DNA from 4 places in the Nesterenkonia sp. HG001 genome. Region 1 is predicted to be linked to each of the others. Evidence: riboswitches for the same ligand, from Rfam matches in the RefSeq annotation. Region 1 holds a riboswitch; each other region holds the start of a gene.

The links. Region 1 has a riboswitch for S-adenosylmethionine ahead of ODE13_RS02215 (O-acetylhomoserine aminocarboxypropyltransferase/cysteine synthase family protein). Riboswitches for the same ligand answer to the same signal wherever they lie in the genome.
Region 2: another riboswitch for S-adenosylmethionine. It lies ahead of ODE13_RS09210 (methylenetetrahydrofolate reductase); the one in region 1 lies ahead of ODE13_RS02215 (O-acetylhomoserine aminocarboxypropyltransferase/cysteine synthase family protein).
Region 3: another riboswitch for S-adenosylmethionine. It lies ahead of ODE13_RS16500 (OsmC family protein); the one in region 1 lies ahead of ODE13_RS02215 (O-acetylhomoserine aminocarboxypropyltransferase/cysteine synthase family protein).
Region 4: another riboswitch for S-adenosylmethionine. It lies ahead of ODE13_RS07795 (flavin reductase family protein); the one in region 1 lies ahead of ODE13_RS02215 (O-acetylhomoserine aminocarboxypropyltransferase/cysteine synthase family protein).

The regions. Positions count from the first base shown of each region.
Region 1 covers NZ_JAOSZD010000001.1:501,170-505,478, reverse strand. The annotation lists gene ODE13_RS02220 (right-handed parallel beta-helix repeat-containing protein) at 1-1,401, shown strand, start outside; SAM riboswitch class IV at 1,606-1,722, shown strand; gene ODE13_RS02215 (O-acetylhomoserine aminocarboxypropyltransferase/cysteine synthase family protein) at 1,862-3,250, shown strand; gene metX (homoserine O-acetyltransferase MetX) at 3,340-4,309, shown strand, end outside.
Region 2 covers NZ_JAOSZD010000004.1:350,280-354,588, forward strand. The annotation lists gene metE (5-methyltetrahydropteroyltriglutamate--homocysteine S-methyltransferase) at 1-408, opposite strand, end outside; gene ODE13_RS09210 (methylenetetrahydrofolate reductase) at 593-1,597, opposite strand; SAM riboswitch class IV at 1,659-1,798, opposite strand; gene ODE13_RS09215 (thermonuclease family protein) at 2,018-2,689, shown strand; gene ODE13_RS09220 (LytR C-terminal domain-containing protein) at 2,725-3,255, shown strand; gene ODE13_RS09225 (hypothetical protein) at 3,362-3,730, opposite strand; gene ODE13_RS09230 (hypothetical protein) at 3,937-4,309, opposite strand, start outside.
Region 3 covers NZ_JAOSZD010000014.1:25,104-29,412, forward strand. The annotation lists gene ODE13_RS16495 (hypothetical protein) at 62-1,075, opposite strand; gene ODE13_RS16500 (OsmC family protein) at 1,176-1,736, opposite strand; SAM riboswitch class IV at 1,777-1,897, opposite strand; gene ODE13_RS16505 (excinuclease ABC subunit UvrA) at 2,091-4,309, opposite strand, start outside.
Region 4 covers NZ_JAOSZD010000004.1:31,796-36,104, reverse strand. The annotation lists gene ODE13_RS07810 (MetQ/NlpA family ABC transporter substrate-binding protein) at 1-115, opposite strand, end outside; gene ODE13_RS07805 (methionine ABC transporter permease) at 176-838, opposite strand; gene ODE13_RS07800 (methionine ABC transporter ATP-binding protein) at 838-1,770, opposite strand; SAM riboswitch class I at 1,778-1,892, opposite strand; SAM riboswitch class I at 2,095-2,211, shown strand; gene ODE13_RS07795 (flavin reductase family protein) at 2,222-2,827, shown strand; SAM riboswitch class I at 2,949-3,068, shown strand; gene ODE13_RS07790 (ABC transporter ATP-binding protein) at 3,079-3,951, shown strand; gene ODE13_RS07785 (aliphatic sulfonate ABC transporter substrate-binding protein) at 4,098-4,309, shown strand, end outside.

The DNA.
Region 1 (4,309 bases):
GGCCATCCGGGCACCGTGGACGTCGCCGTCGACGGGGAGACGGTGATCTCCGGGGAACCCATCACCGCCGAGGAGGAGCTCACCGCGCAGCTTGACCTCCCGGAGGGCACCAGCACGGTCAGCTCGACCTATCACCCTGCGGAGGGCCCCGACCTGACTCCGATCACCCGCAGCGTCGAGGTCACCGTCCGGGAGTTCCACGACGCCCCGCTGATGGTCTCGCCCGACGGCACGCCGGACGGGGAGGGGACGGAGCAGAGCCCTCTGGACGTGCACACGGCGGTCCAGCACGTGCTGCCCGGTCAGACGGTGGAGCTGCTGGAGGGCGAATACCAGCCCGAGAGCACCATCTCGCTCAGCCCGGCCTACTCCGGCACCGTGGAGGAGCCCAAGACCCTCACCGCCGCCGAGGGTGCACAGGTCATCGTGGACGGCCGCTCCGCGCTGCAGCAGATCATCCGGCTCGACGCCGACCACTGGGTCGTCTCCGACCTGGAGCTCACCCGCTCGGCCGGCAACGGGCTGCGCTCCTCGGGATCGCACAACGTCGTCGACTCGATGGTCTTCAGCCACAACGGCAACTCCGGCTTCCAGCTCTCCGGCGGCGGAGCCCCGGAGGACTGGCCCGCCGAGAACCTCATCGTGGACTCCGAGGCCCATGACAACCGGGACCCGGCTGACATCAACGCGGACGGCTTCGCGGCCAAGCTCGGGGTCGGCCCGGGCAATGTGTTCCGCGGCAACGTGGCCCACCACAACATCGACGACGGCTGGGACCTCTACAACCGCACGAACGAGGGCCCCAACTTCCCCATCACGATGGAGGGCAACATCGCCCACCACAACGGGCAGCTCTCCGACGGGTACAACGCCGGCTCCGGCATCGGCACCGGATTCAAGGTGGGCGGCGAGGGGCTTCCCGTGGACCATGTGCTCACCGGAAACCTGGCGTACGCGAACAACCTCGACGGCTTCTCCGACAACTTCAACCCTGGCCGGCTGACGCTGACCAACAACACCGCGGTGGACAACGTGCGGTACAACTACATCTTCCGCACCAACCCGTACTTCGAGCCGGAGGACCAGGGGATCTTCCGCAGCAACCTCTCAGTGCACTCCGGGGGCGACGGCCGGGCGGATCAGATCGCCGGAGACGTCGACTCCAGCAACGTCCTCTTCGACGGAAGCCGTTCACAGGCCGAAGGTGGCAAACGGCTGGTCCTGCCGCGGGATCTGGTCTCCATCGACCCGCCCGGGGAGTACGAGCGGGACGAGGACGGTTCGCTGATCTGGGGTGACTTCGCGAAGCCGACCTTCCGTTCCATCCTGGTCGACGGCGGCGACGACGGCGGCCCCATCGGCGCGGTGGAGCCCGCGCCGCATCCGGGAGGGCAGGGCTGACGCCGCCCCTCCGCTGAGCGGAGTAGCTGAGCGCGACCTGTCCCCGTCGTGTGCGTCCGTCCCCGTGCAGTTCCACGGGGACGGACGCACACGACGGGGACAGAGTGCTGCGGCGAACCGGGGTGCGGGGGTGATCCGCGCCGACGGTGACATGCGAGGACACAGACTTGCCGGATCGTGGGGATCAGGGCACACTATGGGGCAGGTCAAGAGTGCCAGCGTCAAACCCCGGTTTGCTGGCCGGCAACCCTCCAGTTCGCGGTGGGGTGCCCCGGGTGACGACCAGGCCCTGCCGCCCATGCGGTGGGGCAAGCGCGGGCCATCACACATCACAGTGCGGCCCACCACCATGTCCTTCGCGACAGGGCCGCCACGCGGTGCGGTCTCTCGGGCCATCACGCCCGGAGTCTCTCCGATGCCGGTCCTGGCCACGCGACCGCATTGAACGGAGACACGTCCCATGACGACCACAGAGACACCCAAGACTCCTCGTTTCGAGACTCAGCAGATCCACGCCGGGGCATTCCCGGACCCGGTGACCGGCGCCCGGGCGCTGCCGATCCAGCAGACCACCTCCTTCGTCTTCCCGAGCACCGAGGCCGCGGCCAAGCGGTTCGGCCTCGAGGAGCTCGGGCCGATCTACTCGCGGCTGACCAACCCCACCCTCGAGGCGGTGGAGAACAAGATCGCCGCACTCGAGGGTGGTGTCGGTGCGCTGCTGGTCTCCTCCGGTCAGGCGGCCGCCACCCTGGCGCTGCTGAACATCGTCGAGACAGGTGGGCACATCGTCGCCTCTCCCTCCCTGTACGGCGGCACCCAGAACCTGTTCAAGCACACCCTGCCCAAGCTCGGGGTGGAGGTCACCTTCGTGGAGGACCCGGATGACACCGAGTCCTGGAGGGCCGCGATCCGGGAGAACACCGGGGCCTTCTTCGGTGAGGTCGTGGCGAACCCCCGCGGAGACGTCCTCGACCTCGAGGCCGTCGCGGCGGTGGCCCACGAGCATGGTGCCCCGCTGGTCGTGGACAACACGCTGACCAGCCCCTATCTCATCCGCCCGATCGAGCACGGAGCCGACGTCGTCATCCACTCGGCCACCAAGTTCCTCGGCGGGCACGGCACCGCGATCGCCGGGGTGATCGTCGACTCCGGCGGCTTCGACTACACCCGGTACCCGGACAGGTTCCCCGGCTTCAACACCCCGGACGAGAGCTACCACGGCCTCGTCTACGGCCGGGACCTCGGTGCCGACGGCGTCTTCGGCGTCAACCTGTCCTACATCCTCAAGGCACGGGTGCAGCTGCTCCGTGACCTCGGCCCCTCCCTCTCGCCGCACAACGCCTTCGAGATCAACCTGGGCCTGGAGACCCTGAGCCTGCGCGTGGAGCGTCACGTGCAGAACGCTCAGCGGGTGGCTGAGTACCTGGAGGCGCACCCTGCGGTCAAGCGGGTCAGCTACCCGGGCCTGGCCTCGAGCCCCTGGTTCGAACAGGCGCAGCGGTACCTGCCCAAGGGAGTGGGCTCCGTGCTGGCCTTCGAAGTCGACGGGGGCGCCCCGGCCGGCCAGGCCGTGGCCGACGCCCTGGAGCTGCATTCTCTGGTGGCCAACGTCGGGGATGTCCGTTCCCTGGTGATCCACCCTGCCTCGACGACCCACCGCCAGCTGACCGAGGACGAGCAGCGTGCGGCCGGCGTCGTGCCTGGTCTGGTGCGTCTCTCGGTGGGGCTGGAGCACATCGAGGACATCCTCGCCGACCTCGAGCAGGCCCTGGCCAAGGCCGTCCCGGCCGGTGCCGACGGTCCGGAGAGTGAGAAAACGCCGGCCTCCGAGCCTGCTCCGGTGGGCTGAGGCTAACCTGAGAGACCACTGCGTCTCATCCACACCCGTCTGACCGTCATCGCCCAGCAGACCCGGACCGACACAGGAGTTCCCGCCCCATGACCGCCCAGGTGCTCACCGCGACACCGCGTCCCGCCGGTGCGCTCGCCATCGTCGACGTCGGCGAGCACACCTTCGAGACCGGAGGCACCCTGCCGCAGGTGCAGCTGGCCTACGAGACCTGGGGGACGCTCAACGAGGCACGGGACAACGCGATCCTGGTCGCGCACGCCCTCACCGGTGACACCCACGTCGCCGCAACCGACGCCGACCCGGCGCCGGGCTGGTGGGAGGGTCTGCTGGGGCCGGGGCGACCCATCGACACCACACAGTGGTTCGTGGTCGCCCCGGCGATGGTCGGCGGATGCTACGGGTCCACCGGGCCGGCCTCGCCGGATCCGGAGGGCCGCCCCTGGGGCTCGCGCTTCCCCTTCACCACCATCCGGGACTCCGTCGAGCTGGAGGCCCGGCTGGCCGATCACCTCGGGATCGCACAGTTCCGCACGGTCATCGGTGGATCCATGGGCGGGGCACGTGCTTTGGAGTGGGCGGCCACCTTCCCGGACCGGGTGCGGGGTGTGGCGGTCTACGCCTGCGGCGCCGCGTCCACCGCCGAGCAGATAGCCTTCGGCCAGGCGCAGATCAAGGCCATCGAGAACGACCCGCACTTCGCCGGCGGAGACTACTACGGCGGTCCGGCTCCTGAGGAAGGGCTCGGGCTGGCGCGGCGCATCGCCCACATCACCTACCGCACCGAGTATGAGCTCGGGGTCCGGTTTCAGCGGGAGCCGCAGGGCGAGGAGAATCCCTTCGCCTGGGCCGCCCGTCGGCGAGGCCGCTATCAGGTGGAGTCCTACCTGGACCACCAGGCCCGCAAGCTCGTGGGCCGCTTCGACCCCAACGCCTACATCGTCCTCACCGAGGCGCTGATGAGCCACGACGTCGGCCGCGGTCGCGGCGGCGTCGCCGCGGCGCTCTCCCAGGTCACCGCCACGCCGTTCATCGCCGCCGTGGAGTCGGACCGGCTGT
Region 2 (4,309 bases), on a different contig from region 1:
GTAGTGGTAGTTGGTGTCGAACCACTTGGTCAGCTCCAGCGGCTCCACCTCGGAGGTCCCGCGGGCCAGCGCCGAGATCAGCGTCAGGCCCTCCGGGGCGTCAGGGGCGACGGCGGCGAATCCGGCGTCGCGGAAGCGGCGGGGGACCAGGCCCAGCAGGACCGAGGCGTCGAGGACCTGGTCGATGACGGCGCCGTCGGCGGGGACCGCGGACTCCTCCTCCAGGCCCAGACCCACCAGGTGGTCCAGGGTGCGGCGGCGGTGGGAGGTGATCGCCTCGATCAGTGCGGCGACGTCTCCGCCGCCCCAGTGGGCCTCCAGGGCCTTCTTGATCTCACGGTCGGGACCGATGCGCGGATAGCCGAGCACGGTGGGGGGCAGTGCGTGGGTGGGCGGTGCGGTGGTCATGGTGACTCCTTGTCGATGTGTCAGGGCAGGTCGTGCCTGGGCGGGATGTGAGGAGGGGATGTCAGGACGGACGCCTGGCGGGGTGGCTGGGCAGCACTGTGCCGGCTGGGGGAGCGTGGCCCCGGCGTCGCGGAGCCCGGGTGCGGCCGGGTCTTCTCCGGCCGGAGGTGCTGCGGTGCCTCGCTCAGCTTGCGTCGAAGCCGTTGCGCTGTCGGCGGGCCGCGTCGCGGATCCTGAGATGGTCCAGGATCGCCAGCGCCGGGGGGTGCTGGTTGAAAGTGAACAGGTGCAGCCCCGGGCAGCCGAGCTCCAGCACCGTGTCGATCAGGTTCAGCGTGGCGGCGACCCCGCGACGGCGACGTTCGGCCGCGTCCTCGACGTCCAGGTAGTCCACCAGGTGCCGGGGGACCGGAACCCCGGTGATCTCCTCCAGCCGGCGCAGGCGCCTAGGGCTGGTCAGCGGAGCGATGCCGGCGACGATCGGCAGGTGGATGCCCTGGGAGCGGGCCGAGTCCACCAGCTGCGCGTAGTCCTCCGGATCGTAGAAGACCTGGGTGACGGCGTAGTCTGCGCCGGCCTCCTGCTTCTCCCAGAGGGCGTGGAGGTCGGCGGCATGATCCCGGTCCGTGCCGGAGGGTGGATACGCGGCCACCGAGACCGAGACCGGCCGAGCTCCGGGCCCCTCAGGCGGGGACAGCCGCTCCTGCTCGACCTCGCGGACCAGCCCAACGACCTCGGCGGCACGGTTCAGGCCTCCGGGCTGGTGGATCCATTCCTTGCCGCCGTCGGGTGGGTCGCCGCGCAGCGCGAGGATGTCCCGGACCCCCAGGTCCAGCAGCTCGGTGATGGAGCCGCGGAGCTGGGAGGAGGTGCTGCCCGCGCAGATCAGATGCGCCATCACCGGTGAGGGCGTGGTGCGCAGCAGGTGGCGGATGACCTCCACGTTCGCGCCCTCGGGCTGGTTGTGCCCGTGGGTGACGGAGAAGTAGTCCGGGGCGGCCTCGGCCATCAGCTCGATGCTGCGCCAGGGATCCCGGCCCGCGGTGGCGGGGCGTGGCGGGAAGACCTCGAAGGAGATCAGCGATCTCCGCCGAGTGCGCTGGACCAGGACGGATGTGGTGTGGGAAGGGTCCGACGTCGCAGGCGGCGTCGGACGGACGGCGCCCGGAGAAGGCGTCGAGACAGGCATGGAGAGTCCTCCGTGTTGGCGTTCATCATCGTTCATGAGGCGCCACAGGGAGGCTTCCCCTGCGCCGTGCTTGCCGCTGAAGATAAAGCCATCTCAGTGAAGATGGCCGGTGCGGCCGGATCGTCATCTGGGGCACCCCGTCACGCGGGAAAGGGTTGCCGACCGGCCAAGCCAGAGCTGTTGTGACCGGTTCTCGTGATCCATCTGTGCCTGTGACGTTAGCACGGGGACGCCGGGTCGGAAACCTGCGACGGGAACAATGACGATATATGAACATATTGAGCACTCGCGGATGAGGTGGCGACGCGGCAACCCCCGCGCGCAGGTGGAGCAGGGGCGGCGAGGCTCTGCTCGCCGCTGCTCAGGGCGATCTGCGGCCAGCCCTCCGTCGCGTCAGCGGCGCCGGATAAGGTGGAGCGCATGCCCGATCGGTATCTGAAGAATGCGATGCGCCGCAACGCACGCAAGACCGTGCGCCGGTCGCTGCGCACAGCTCCCCGCGGCGCGCGACGTGGCGGAGGGCGTCGCCGCGGCGGGCGTCGTGGCGGAGGGAGTCAGGGCCTCCTGTGGTGGCTGCTGGCCGTGCTCGGGGTCATCCTCATCGGCGCCGTGATCAGCTGGCTCCAGGGGCTCGGAGCGGAGGAGCCGCAGGAGCGCCCGGAGGGTGCCGAGGCGGGCACCCTGGTGCGCGTGGTCGACGGCGACACCCTCATCGTGGAGCTCGACGGCCAGGACGAGCGGATCCGGCTGCTCAACATCGACACACCTGAGTCCGTCCACCCCACGGAGCCGGTCGAGTGCCTGGGACCGGAGTCCTCCGCCCACATGGAGACCCTGGTGTCGCCGGGGGACGAGGTCTTCCTGGAGTACGACCAGGAGCGTACCGATCGCTACGATCGGATGCTGGCCGGAGTGTGGGCGGATGAGGTGCTGCTCAACGTGCAGATGGCACGAGCCGGCTACGGCGCGCCGGTGCACTATCCGCCCAATGATCGGTTCCTCGCCGCGGTGGAGCTGGCCTGGGAGCAGGCGGAGGCGGACGGCGTCGGGCTCTTCGCCGCGGACCTGGACTGCGAACCGGCGCTGCCCTGACGCGGGCAGAGGCCCTCCCGAAATAGGATGGACCCATGAGCAGCTCCCCGGCGCCGGCGACCCGGCGGCAGAAGATCGCCGTCGCGACAGGCACCATCGGAGTCCTGGGTGCGATCACCGCTGGCAGCTGGCTGATGATCGACGGCACCATCGACGTGGACCTCATCGGCGGCGGTTCGATCCCGGCCGGCGAGGACTGCCCCACCGGCACATTGTCCCCGGTGGTGCCCGAGCGGGTGCCGGTGATCGTGCTCAACTCCACCAATGAGCCCGGACTCGCCGGCGACGTCGCCGAGGAGCTTGCCGACCGCGAGTTCCGGGTGGCCTCCGTGGACAACGACTACTTCGCGGACACCGGCTTCCAGGCCATCCTCCGCGCCGGCGAACGGGGTCTGCGGCAGGCCTACACGCTGCAGCAGCACCTTCCGGGGGCGCTGGTCGACCTCGATGATCGTGACGGCTACAGCGTCGACCTCGTGCTGGGCTCGGAGTTCGCCGGGCTGACGGACTCCGAGGAGATCGAGATGGAGCCCGGGCGTCTCGACTGCTCCGGCAGTGCCGGCTGAACCGGGACCTCGACGACGTCCGCCGAGACGCCAGCGGGCCGCCCCGAGGTTCTCGGAGCGGCCCGCTGCGGCGGCGCTGGACGCGTTGCGCGCTGCAGGATGAGGCTCAGGCTTCGGTGTTCTTCCATCGCCGGGCACGGATGAAGGAGCGCACTCCGACGACGATGTAGACGATCAGCAGCACGAAGGTGACGGTGCTGACGATGACCGCGGCAGGCCGCTCGGCGTCGCCGGCGAACAGCGCGCCCAGCTGCATCACGTTCATGGAGGTGCCGATGGCGCCCAACAGCGCCACCACCAGGGCGATGTGGATGCCGATCTTCGCGTTCTTGAAGCTGATCAGGCCGCTCACCAGCAGCACCAGGCCCAGGAAGGCCGGGATCAGAGCGGTCACACTGGCGAAGGACGTGGCGGCGTAGGCGATGATGCCGAGCAGGATGAGGATCCCGCCCAGCCCGACGGTGATGCGGGGCATGAGGCTCCTTGGTGTCAGGTCGGGAGGACGTGCTGTCCTCCATCGAGGGTCGGCCGGAACGCCTGAAGGATCCCTCCGGGCGGAGGCCCGGCCGAACGTTCTTCTACACAGTGTAGTAGGCCCACGCTCCAGGAGAAGTCCTGATCAGTCCGGAATCTCCAGGGTGAGCGGGAGCCAGCAGGCGGGGGAGGCGGGATGTGGAGAGGTCAGCCGACCTTGGTCCAGGTTCCGCAGGTCTCGGTGTTGAAGACCAGATGCTCGCGCGCGTCGAGGGTGATCTGCAGGGGCTCTCCGAACGCCGGATCCTCCTGGGGCACGACGTCGGACTCCGTCGGTTCCACGCCGCTTCGGATGTCTCCGAAGATGTCCCACCAGCAGAACGACGTCTCCAGGTCCCAGGTCAGCTCGTAGTCGCCGGGCTCGATGTGCCCGCCGACCACGTACATGCCGGTGCCGAACTCGGTGGCCGCAGAATCCGGGTAGGTCTCCTCCAGCGGGAGCCAGTCGCCGCAGTCGACGGAGTCGAAGACGGTGCCCTCCTCGAGGACCGCGATGCCGCGCTCCTTGGCGCCGGTGCGG
Region 3 (4,309 bases), on a different contig from region 1:
CACAACTTGACGGAAATTGCCGGACCGGACGGCGTGAGGCCGTCCAGGCCAGCAGGCCAGTCTACACGAGACGACGGCGGGCCGCAGAGTCGGGATACATGCCCGAGAGGAGCGCGCCCGCGGCGTCGCGTGGCTTCCCGATCCAAGGAAAATGGTGGCCGGAGAGCATCGGACTGGAGTTGACCTCAAGCACGCGCGGGGCGTCCCCTTCGCCGTCGCGGGGCAGCAGCATGTCGAGCCCCACCAGCCGGAGGCCCGGGATAGCCCGGACGACCTTCTCAGCCATGTCGACTTCCTCTGCAGTCAGGTCATCAGTGGCGTCCATGGCGTCGCCCCCACTGTGGATGTTCGAGTTCCGGCGGATCCAGACCCGCTGGCCCTCCGCAGGGACCATGCTCTCCGTGAACCCCTGCTCAGCCATCACCGACCGGCTGATGTCATCCAGCGGAACATCCCAATGCACCGGGTTCTCCAACACCGCACGGGCGATGTTCTTGTGCGCCACGAGGTCGGTCACCGTGTTCTCCCCATCACCGTCGACATGAGCCGGGATGCGTCGCGTGGCGGCCACCACCTTGCCGTGCACCAGGAGCACCCGGTGCTCTACACCGGGCACGAACTCCTCCACCAGCACGCCCTCCGCAGCTGCGCCGACGGCGCTGAACGCCTCGCGGAAGGCGGCGCTGTCACGAAGGTCAAGGTGGACCAGTTCGCCTTCACCTCCGTCGCTGGGCTTGATGACCACCGGCAGGCGGGGCTCGGCCCACTGCCAGGCCAGCTCAACATCCCGGGCTGAGAACACGGCGTTGTGCGGCGCCGGGACGTTGTAGGTGCGGAGCAGACGGCTCGCGACGTCCTTGTGCAACGTGCAGCGGCGGGCCAGCGAATTGTTGATGTTGGAGCGGGCGGCGTCGAACCAGATGCGCCGGCCCTTCCACCGCATGGTCAGTCTGCTCTTCTCATCCGGCGCGATCTCAATGTCCCGAGCGAGAGCTTCCTGGGCGATGAGCGCATTGGTCAGACCGTGGGCGATGCCCAGAGACTTCAGGTGCTTGCGAGTGGATGTGAGGTCCATGTGCTTCTTCCGGTCCGGCGTTCACAGGGCAACCCCACGGGTGGAGTGCCGTGGGGGTCTTCACTGACTCTACTGCCCCTCGTCCGCAGCGAAGTGGCGCTCAGGAGGCGGAGGAGGAGACCTGCACCTGGACCGGCACCGGGTTGCGGAAGATGTCCATCACCGGGCAGTGCTCGTCCACAGTCCGCTGCAGCTCCACATAGCGTTCCGAGCTCTCCGGGCCGGTGAGCGAGACGTTCAGCCGGACCTCGGAGAACCCAGGCCGGACCTCGTCGGCTCCTCCGAGGAGACCTCGGACGTCGAGGTCACCCTCAGCCTCGATGCTGATGTCCTCCAGCTCGATCCCCAGCTGCTGGGCGTAGAGCCGGTAGATCACGACCTGGCAGGAGATGAGCCCGGCCAGGGCGGCCTCCACCGGGCTGGTGCCGGCATCGTCGCCGGCGAGCGCGGCCGGCTCGTCGAGGACGAGCTCATGCCGCCCGGAGGTGATCCGAGTCGCGACCGATCCGATGCCCTCCCCACGGGTACGGAACACCAGCCCCGCTTGTGCCGGGTCCTGGTCGATGCGGCTGCTCCAGTCGCGTCCGGCCTTCTCCAGGCGCTGGGCGCGGTCCTGGGCCTCCTGCTGCGTGTCGGTGTCGATGCTGGCGTACTGAGTCATGCGCTGGCCTCTCGATCTGCCTCGCGCCGCATCCGCCGCGGCGCTCTCCTGACGCCGGCCGGGGACCCGGCGGCGTCGAATCCTCCCCTGGGGGCACCCCCGGTGCAGAGTGAGGGTTGCCGCCCCGCCGGCCAGGTCCGTAATGGCGGGTGCTCGCGATTCCTTCTCGAGCATCTCTGCCGCCGCTCCCCGGTGCAACGGTGACGTCACAGGGCGTCATCGGCCGCGGCCTCCGATGCATCGATTGGGCGATGTGATCGCTTTTGGACGCCGATTCGGGCCTCAGAAGCGTGCAAATCGCCCAATCGATGAAGTGGACGGGCTGGGGCACCTGGCGGCGGGCGGCGGAACTCGTCAGGTCCCCACGTAGGCGGCCAGGTGCTGCCCGGTCAGCGTGGCCCCGGCCCCACGAGCCGACTCCACCAGCTCCGCGGGAGTGCCTTCGAAGACCACCCGGCCGCCGTCGTGACCGGCCCCGGGGCCCAGATCGATGATCCAGTCCGCGTGGGCCATCACCGCCTGATGGTGCTCGATCACGATCACCGTGCGGCCGGCGTCCACCAGCCGGTCCAGCAGCCGCAGCAGCTGCTCCACATCGGCCAGGTGCAGCCCGGTGGTGGGCTCGTCCAGGATGAAGGTGCCGCCGTCGTCGCCCATGTGGACCGCCAGCTTGAGCCGCTGCCGCTCTCCTCCGGAGAGGGAGTTCAGCGGCTGCCCCACGGTCAGGTACCCCAGTCCGACGTCAGAGAGGCGCTGCAGGATCTTCCCCGCCGCGGGGATCCGGGACTCCCCCGCAGAGAAGAACTCCAGAGCCTCGTCCACGGAGAGGTACAGCACCTCGCTGATGTTCTTCCCGCCCAGGGTGAAGTCCAGCACCGCGGCCTGGAACCGGCGACCCTCGCACTCCTCGCAAGGTGTCTCCACCGTCTCCATCACGCCCAGCTCCGTGAAGACCACCCCGGCACCCTTGCAGGTGGGGCAGGCACCCTCGGAGTTCGCGCTGAACAGCGCCGGCTTGACCCCGTTGGCCTTCGCGAAGGCCTTCCGGATGGGGTCCAGCAGCCCTGTGTAGGTGGCCGGGTTGGAGCGTCGCGACCCCTTGATGCCGGCCTGGTCCACCACCACGACGCCGTCCAGCCCGGCGACGTTGCCATGGATCAGCGAGGTCTTCCCGGACCCGGCCACCCCGGTGACCACGGTGAGCACGCCGGTAGGGATGTCGACATCGACCCCGGTGAGGTTGTTCTGCCTCGCTCCGCGGACCTCGATGACGCCGTCACGCGTCCGCCCGGCCTCCTTGAGGCGGGCGCGGTCGTCGAAGTGATCCCCGGTCAGGGTCCCGGCGGTGCGCAGTCCGGCGAGATCGCCGGCATAGACCACCTCCCCGCCCCCGGATCCGGCCAATGGGCCGAGGTCGATGATGTGGTCCGCCACCGCGATCGTCTCGGGCTTGTGCTCCACCACCAGGACCGTGTTTCCCTTGTCCCGCAGGCGCAGCAGCAGGTCGTTCATCCGAGCGATGTCATGCGGGTGCAGCCCGATGGTGGGCTCGTCGAAGACGTAGGTGACATCGGTCAGCGCCGATCCCAGGTGTCGGATCATCTTGGTGCGCTGGGCCTCGCCCCCGGAGAGCGTGCCGGCGGGCCGATCCAGGCTCAGATAGCCCAGCCCGATCTCCACGAAGGAGTCCAGGGTCTCCCCCAGGGTGGTCAGCAGCGGACCGACGGAGGGCTCCTCGAGCCCGCGGACCCAGGCGGCGAGGTCAGAGATCTGCATGGCGCAGGCCTCGGCGATGCTGATCCCGGCGATCGTCGAGGAACGGGCCGTAGCAGTGAGCCGAGTGCCCTCGCACTCGGGGCAGGGGGTGAAGGTGACCACCCGGTCCACGAAACGGCGGATATGCGGCTGCATGGCCTCACGGTCCTTGGACAGCATCGACTTCCGGATCTTGGGTATCAGCCCCTCATAGGTGAGATTGATCCCCTCGACCTTGATCTTGATCGGCTCCTGACGGAGCAGGATCTCCTGCTCCTCCGCGGTGTACTCCCGGATCGGCTTGTCGAGATCGAGCCCGCTGCCGCGGAAGAGCCGTCCCTGCCAGCCGTCCATGCTGAACCCCGGAACCGTGAGCGCACCCTCGGAGAGTGACTTCGTGTCGTCATAGAGGGCGGTGAGGTCGAAGTCGCTGACCGTGCCCCTCCCCTCGCACGTCGGACACATCCCGCCGGTGATGGTGAAGTCCCGACGCTCCTTGACCTTCTTGCCGTCCTTCTCGAAAGTCACCGCCCCGGCGCCGCTGATCGAGGCCACGTTGAAGGAGAAGGCCTGTGGGGAGCCGATGTGCGGCTCCCCGAGTCGGCTGAACAGGATCCGCAGCATCGTGTTCGCGTCAGTGGCGGTGCCGACGGTGGACCGCGGATTCGCCCCCATGCGCTCCTGGTCCACGATGATCGCGGTGGTCAGCCCAGCGAGGTGGTCGACGTCAGGGCGTCCCTGGCTGGGCATGAAGCCCTGCAGGAACGCACTGTAGGTCTCGTTGATCATCCTGCGGGACTCGGCGGCGATCGTGCCGA
Region 4 (4,309 bases), on a different contig from region 1:
CGAGGCCGCTGAGCAGCAGGCTGCGGCGGGCGAGGCCGGAGGAGGCCAGGGAGCCGGAGCTGGTGATCGATCCGGACACTCCGGGAGATCCGAAGGTCGTCAGTGTGCTGGGCATCGTGGAGTCTTTCATCTCAGAGGTGCAGGTGTTCTGCGGAGGAATGGGACAGGGGCGCCGTCAGGCGCGCTTGTCGGTCAGCCGCGCGACGCGGGTGCCGCTGAACTGGACGAAGGTGACCAGGGCGATCATCAGCACGATGGCGACCATCATCACGGCGGTCTCGTAGCGGTAGTAGCCGTAGCGGATGGCGAAGTCGCCGATGCCTCCGCCGCCGACCAGCCCGACCATGGCCGAGTAGGAGATGAAGCTGACGGTGGTGATGGTGATCGAGCCGATGATCGCCGGCTTGGCGTCGACCAGCAGCACGTTGCGGATGATCTGGCCGCGCGTGGCTCCCATGGCACGGGAGGCCTCCACGGCCCCGGAGCCGAGCTGAGTGATGTTCTGCTCCACCAGCCGGGCGAAGTACGGGATGGCGTTGATGGTCAGCGGGACGATCGCCGCCGCGGTGCCCACGGTGGTGCCCACGATCAGCCGCGTGAAGGGGATGATCGCGATCAGCAGGATCAGGAACGGGAAGGACCGAACCATGTTGACGATTCCGCTGACCACCGCGTGGGTGCGCGGCGTCGGGGCGATACCGCCGGGAGCGTGGAGAAAGAGCCAGATCCCCAGCGGGGTGCCGAAGAGCACCGCCAGCGGGATGGCCACGCCGATCATGACGAAGGTCTCCAGCATGGCCTGGACCAGCTCGGGCTGCAGCTCGATGAGGCGTTCCATCAGCGGGGACCCCCTTCGGACGAGGCTGTCGCGGCGACCAGCCCGGAGGCGGTCCTGGCTTCCTGCCCGGACGCCGGCGGATCAGCGCCAGGTCCCTGGTCGGCACCTTGATCGGCGCCTGGGTCAGCAGCGGGCAGCTCGGAGCCGGCGCGCACGCCGCCGCCCCGACGGTCCACGGAGATCCCGTCGCTGACCAGGTAGCGACCGATGGAGGTCCGCGGGGCGAAGCCCTCACGCCGCAGCTCGGCGGCGTGGAACTGCTCGACCACTCGGCCGGACTCCATGACCGCAACGTGGTCGGCCAGGGCCTTGATGACCTCCATCTCATGGGTCACGATGACCACGGTGATGCCGAGCTCGCGGTTCACATCGGCGAGGTACTGCAGCACGGTGGCCGTGGTGATGGGGTCCAGGGCCGAGGTGGGCTCGTCGCAGAGCAGCACCTCCGGGCGGGTGGCCAGCGCGCGGGCGATGGCCACGCGCTGCTTCTGCCCGCCGGAGAGCTGTGCGGGGTAGACCTTCGCCTTCTCGGTGATGTCGACGATCTCCAGCGCCTCCGCGGCGCGCTCTCGACGCACCCTGCGGTCCCTCTCCCCCGCGAACTTCAGGGAGAGCTCCACGTTCTGCGCGACGGTCAGGTTGTTCACGAGGTTGAAGCCCTGGAAGATCATGCCGATCTGGTGACGAGCGCGGCGCAGCGCCTCGCCTCCGAGCCCGGTGAGCTCCGTGCCGCCCACGCGCACCTCCCCGGAGGTGGGGCGCTCGAGCAGGTTGATGTTGCGCAGCAGGGTGGACTTGCCGGCCCCGGAGAATCCGATGATGCCCTGGATGCTTCCGCGGGGGATCTCCAGGCTGACGTCGTCGACGGCATGGATGGGGTCCTTGCCCCGTGCGGCGGGGAAGGTCGTGGACACATGGCGCAGTGAGATCATCGGGCATTCTCCATCGTCTCTGGCGTTAGCACCGTTCCCCGGTCCGCGCCGTGATGGCGTGGCTGCTCGGGAGGTTGCTGCGACGTCGTCGAGCCAGATCTCTCAGTCGCTCTGGATGGTGTGGCGAGCACCAGACTACGCGCTGTCGATGAACACTCGTCAAATCTCATCGATAAGTTCATGTCACGAGGCGTAAGAATGTACGGACATCTGCGAGGTCACCGGATCTGCGACGGCGCGGGTCGCCGGTCCTGATGTCTCCATGTGTCACTCCCCGAACATCCCTTTGATCGTGCTGTGCTGCGCGCGTACCCTGGAGCGACGAAACCATCCCGAGCGGCCGAGAGATCTGGCTCGACGACGCCGCAGCAACCTTCGGATGTGCTCCGCCTCTCCCGGCGGACGCCTCAGAAAAGGTGCTACCGCCAGGGCCGATGGGAGTTGATCAGCCATGAGCACAGCACTGGCCACCGACGAGAGCCACCCGATCACCGTGGAGGCCGCCGTGCACCACACCACCGCCGACGCCGCAGCCCGCCGCGTGCCCACCAGCCTGGTCGGCATCGATCCGCTGGAGCTCCGTGAGGCCTTCGGCCACTTTCCCCAGGGGGTGGTCGTGGTGGCCGCAGAGGTGGACGGACGCCCTGAGGGCCTCGTCGCCTCCACGTTCACCGTCGGGGTGTCCCTGGAGCCGCCGCTGGTGACCGTGGCGGTGCAGCACAGCTCGACCACCTGGCCGAAGCTGGCCGGTGCCGGCGCCGAGCTGGGGATCTCCCTGGTAGGCCACGGGCAGTCCGCCCTGTGCCGGAAGATCGCCTCGAAGGACCGGGAGAACCGCTTCACCGGCCTCCGCGTGACCACCGGCGAGGGCGGTGCGGTCACCCTCGACGGCGCCCCGGTCACCTTCACCACCCGCATCCACGATCAGGTCCGCGCGGGTGATCACGACATCATCGTGCTCGAGCTGCTGGACCTCGCCGTGGAGGACCGGTCGCAGGCGCTGGTGTTCCATCAGAGCGAGTTCAAGGCCCTCGGTCCGCTCGACGCCGACGCCTGAGCCGCGGGCCGCACCGTGCCGCGCCTCTGCGGCTCCCCTCCTCCGGCGACGTCTCAGTGATGTCTCATACTGTGACATCGCCGTTGCCCAGGCGGCGCGGTTGTGCGTAGGGTTGAAACTGCCACCATCCCGAGCGGCTGAGAGATCTGGCTCGACGACGCCGCAGCAACCTTCGGATGTGCCGATCGGCCGTTTGTGCCCGGCGCATCAGAAAAGGTGCTACCGCCAGGATCGATGGGAGAGATATTCCTATGGGTTCCTCTGCACCCACACTCGCAGCACGCGAGTCTGACCTGCACACCTCGGCACACTCCGGCGGCACCGCCGTGCTGGACCGCCCCGCCGCCGCGCCCACCCACTCGCTGGACGTGCAGCTGCGTGGAGTGGGACGCAGCTTCGACGGCCGCACCGTGCTGCGCGACGTCGACCTGCACATCTCCCCCGGTGAGGTGGTCGCCATCCTGGGCGCCTCCGGCTGCGGGAAGTCCACCCTGCTGCGCGCCGTGGGCGGCCTCGACGCCGGCTTCTCCGGCGAGGTCGTCATCGACGGCGCCGGGGTGCACACCTATGACGAGCGGACCGCCGTCGGCTTCCAGGAGCCGCGCCTGCTGCCGTGGCGCTCGGTGCATCGCAACGTCTCACTGGGTCTGCCCCGCACGGTGTCCAAGGCGGAGGGCCGGGCCCGGGTGGACGAGCTGCTCGAGCTCGTCGGCCTGGCCGACCGTGCCCAGCTGCGCCCCCGGGAGATCTCCGGAGGGATGGCCCAACGCGCCTCGCTGGCCCGGGCCCTGGCCCGCCGCCCCGGAGTGCTGCTGCTCGACGAGCCCTTCGGCGCCCTGGACGCACTGACGCGCCTGAAGATGCAGGACCTGCTGCTCGACGTCCACGCCCAGACCGGCACCACGGTGCTGCTGGTGACCCACGACGTCGACGAGGCTCTGCAGCTCGCCGACCGCATCCTGCTGCTCGGCCCGGATCCCTCCGGCGTTGCCCGCGAGGGGGCCACCGTCTCGCGGCTGCTCACCGTTCCGGGCAGCCGCCCGCGAGATCGCGCCTCCGCCGAGCTGGCCGCCCTGCGCGGCGAGCTGCTCACCGGCCTCGGCGTCGACGCCCACGCCCACTGACCCCTGCCCCGAGCTCCGGGAGCCTCCGGAGATGACCCACGCTCGGCCGCACCAGTCCGGCCCCAGCCGGGTGGACCCTGCCGGGTCCGCCGGTCGGGAAGCGGACGGAGCGGCACCCGACACCGCACGAAAGGCCGCTTCATCACATGCCCAGTCTGACCAGCACCTCCCCCAGCCCTGCCCGCGCCACCATCGGCCGCACCTCCCGCGCTGCGGTCGCCGGCCTCGCCGTCACCCTGATGGCGGCCGGCTGCGTGGAGGGCGAGGGCTCCGGCGACGCCGCTGACGGCGAACTGGCGACCCTCAGCATCGACTTCGCCACCTACAACCCGCTCAGCCTGGTGATGATGGAGCACGG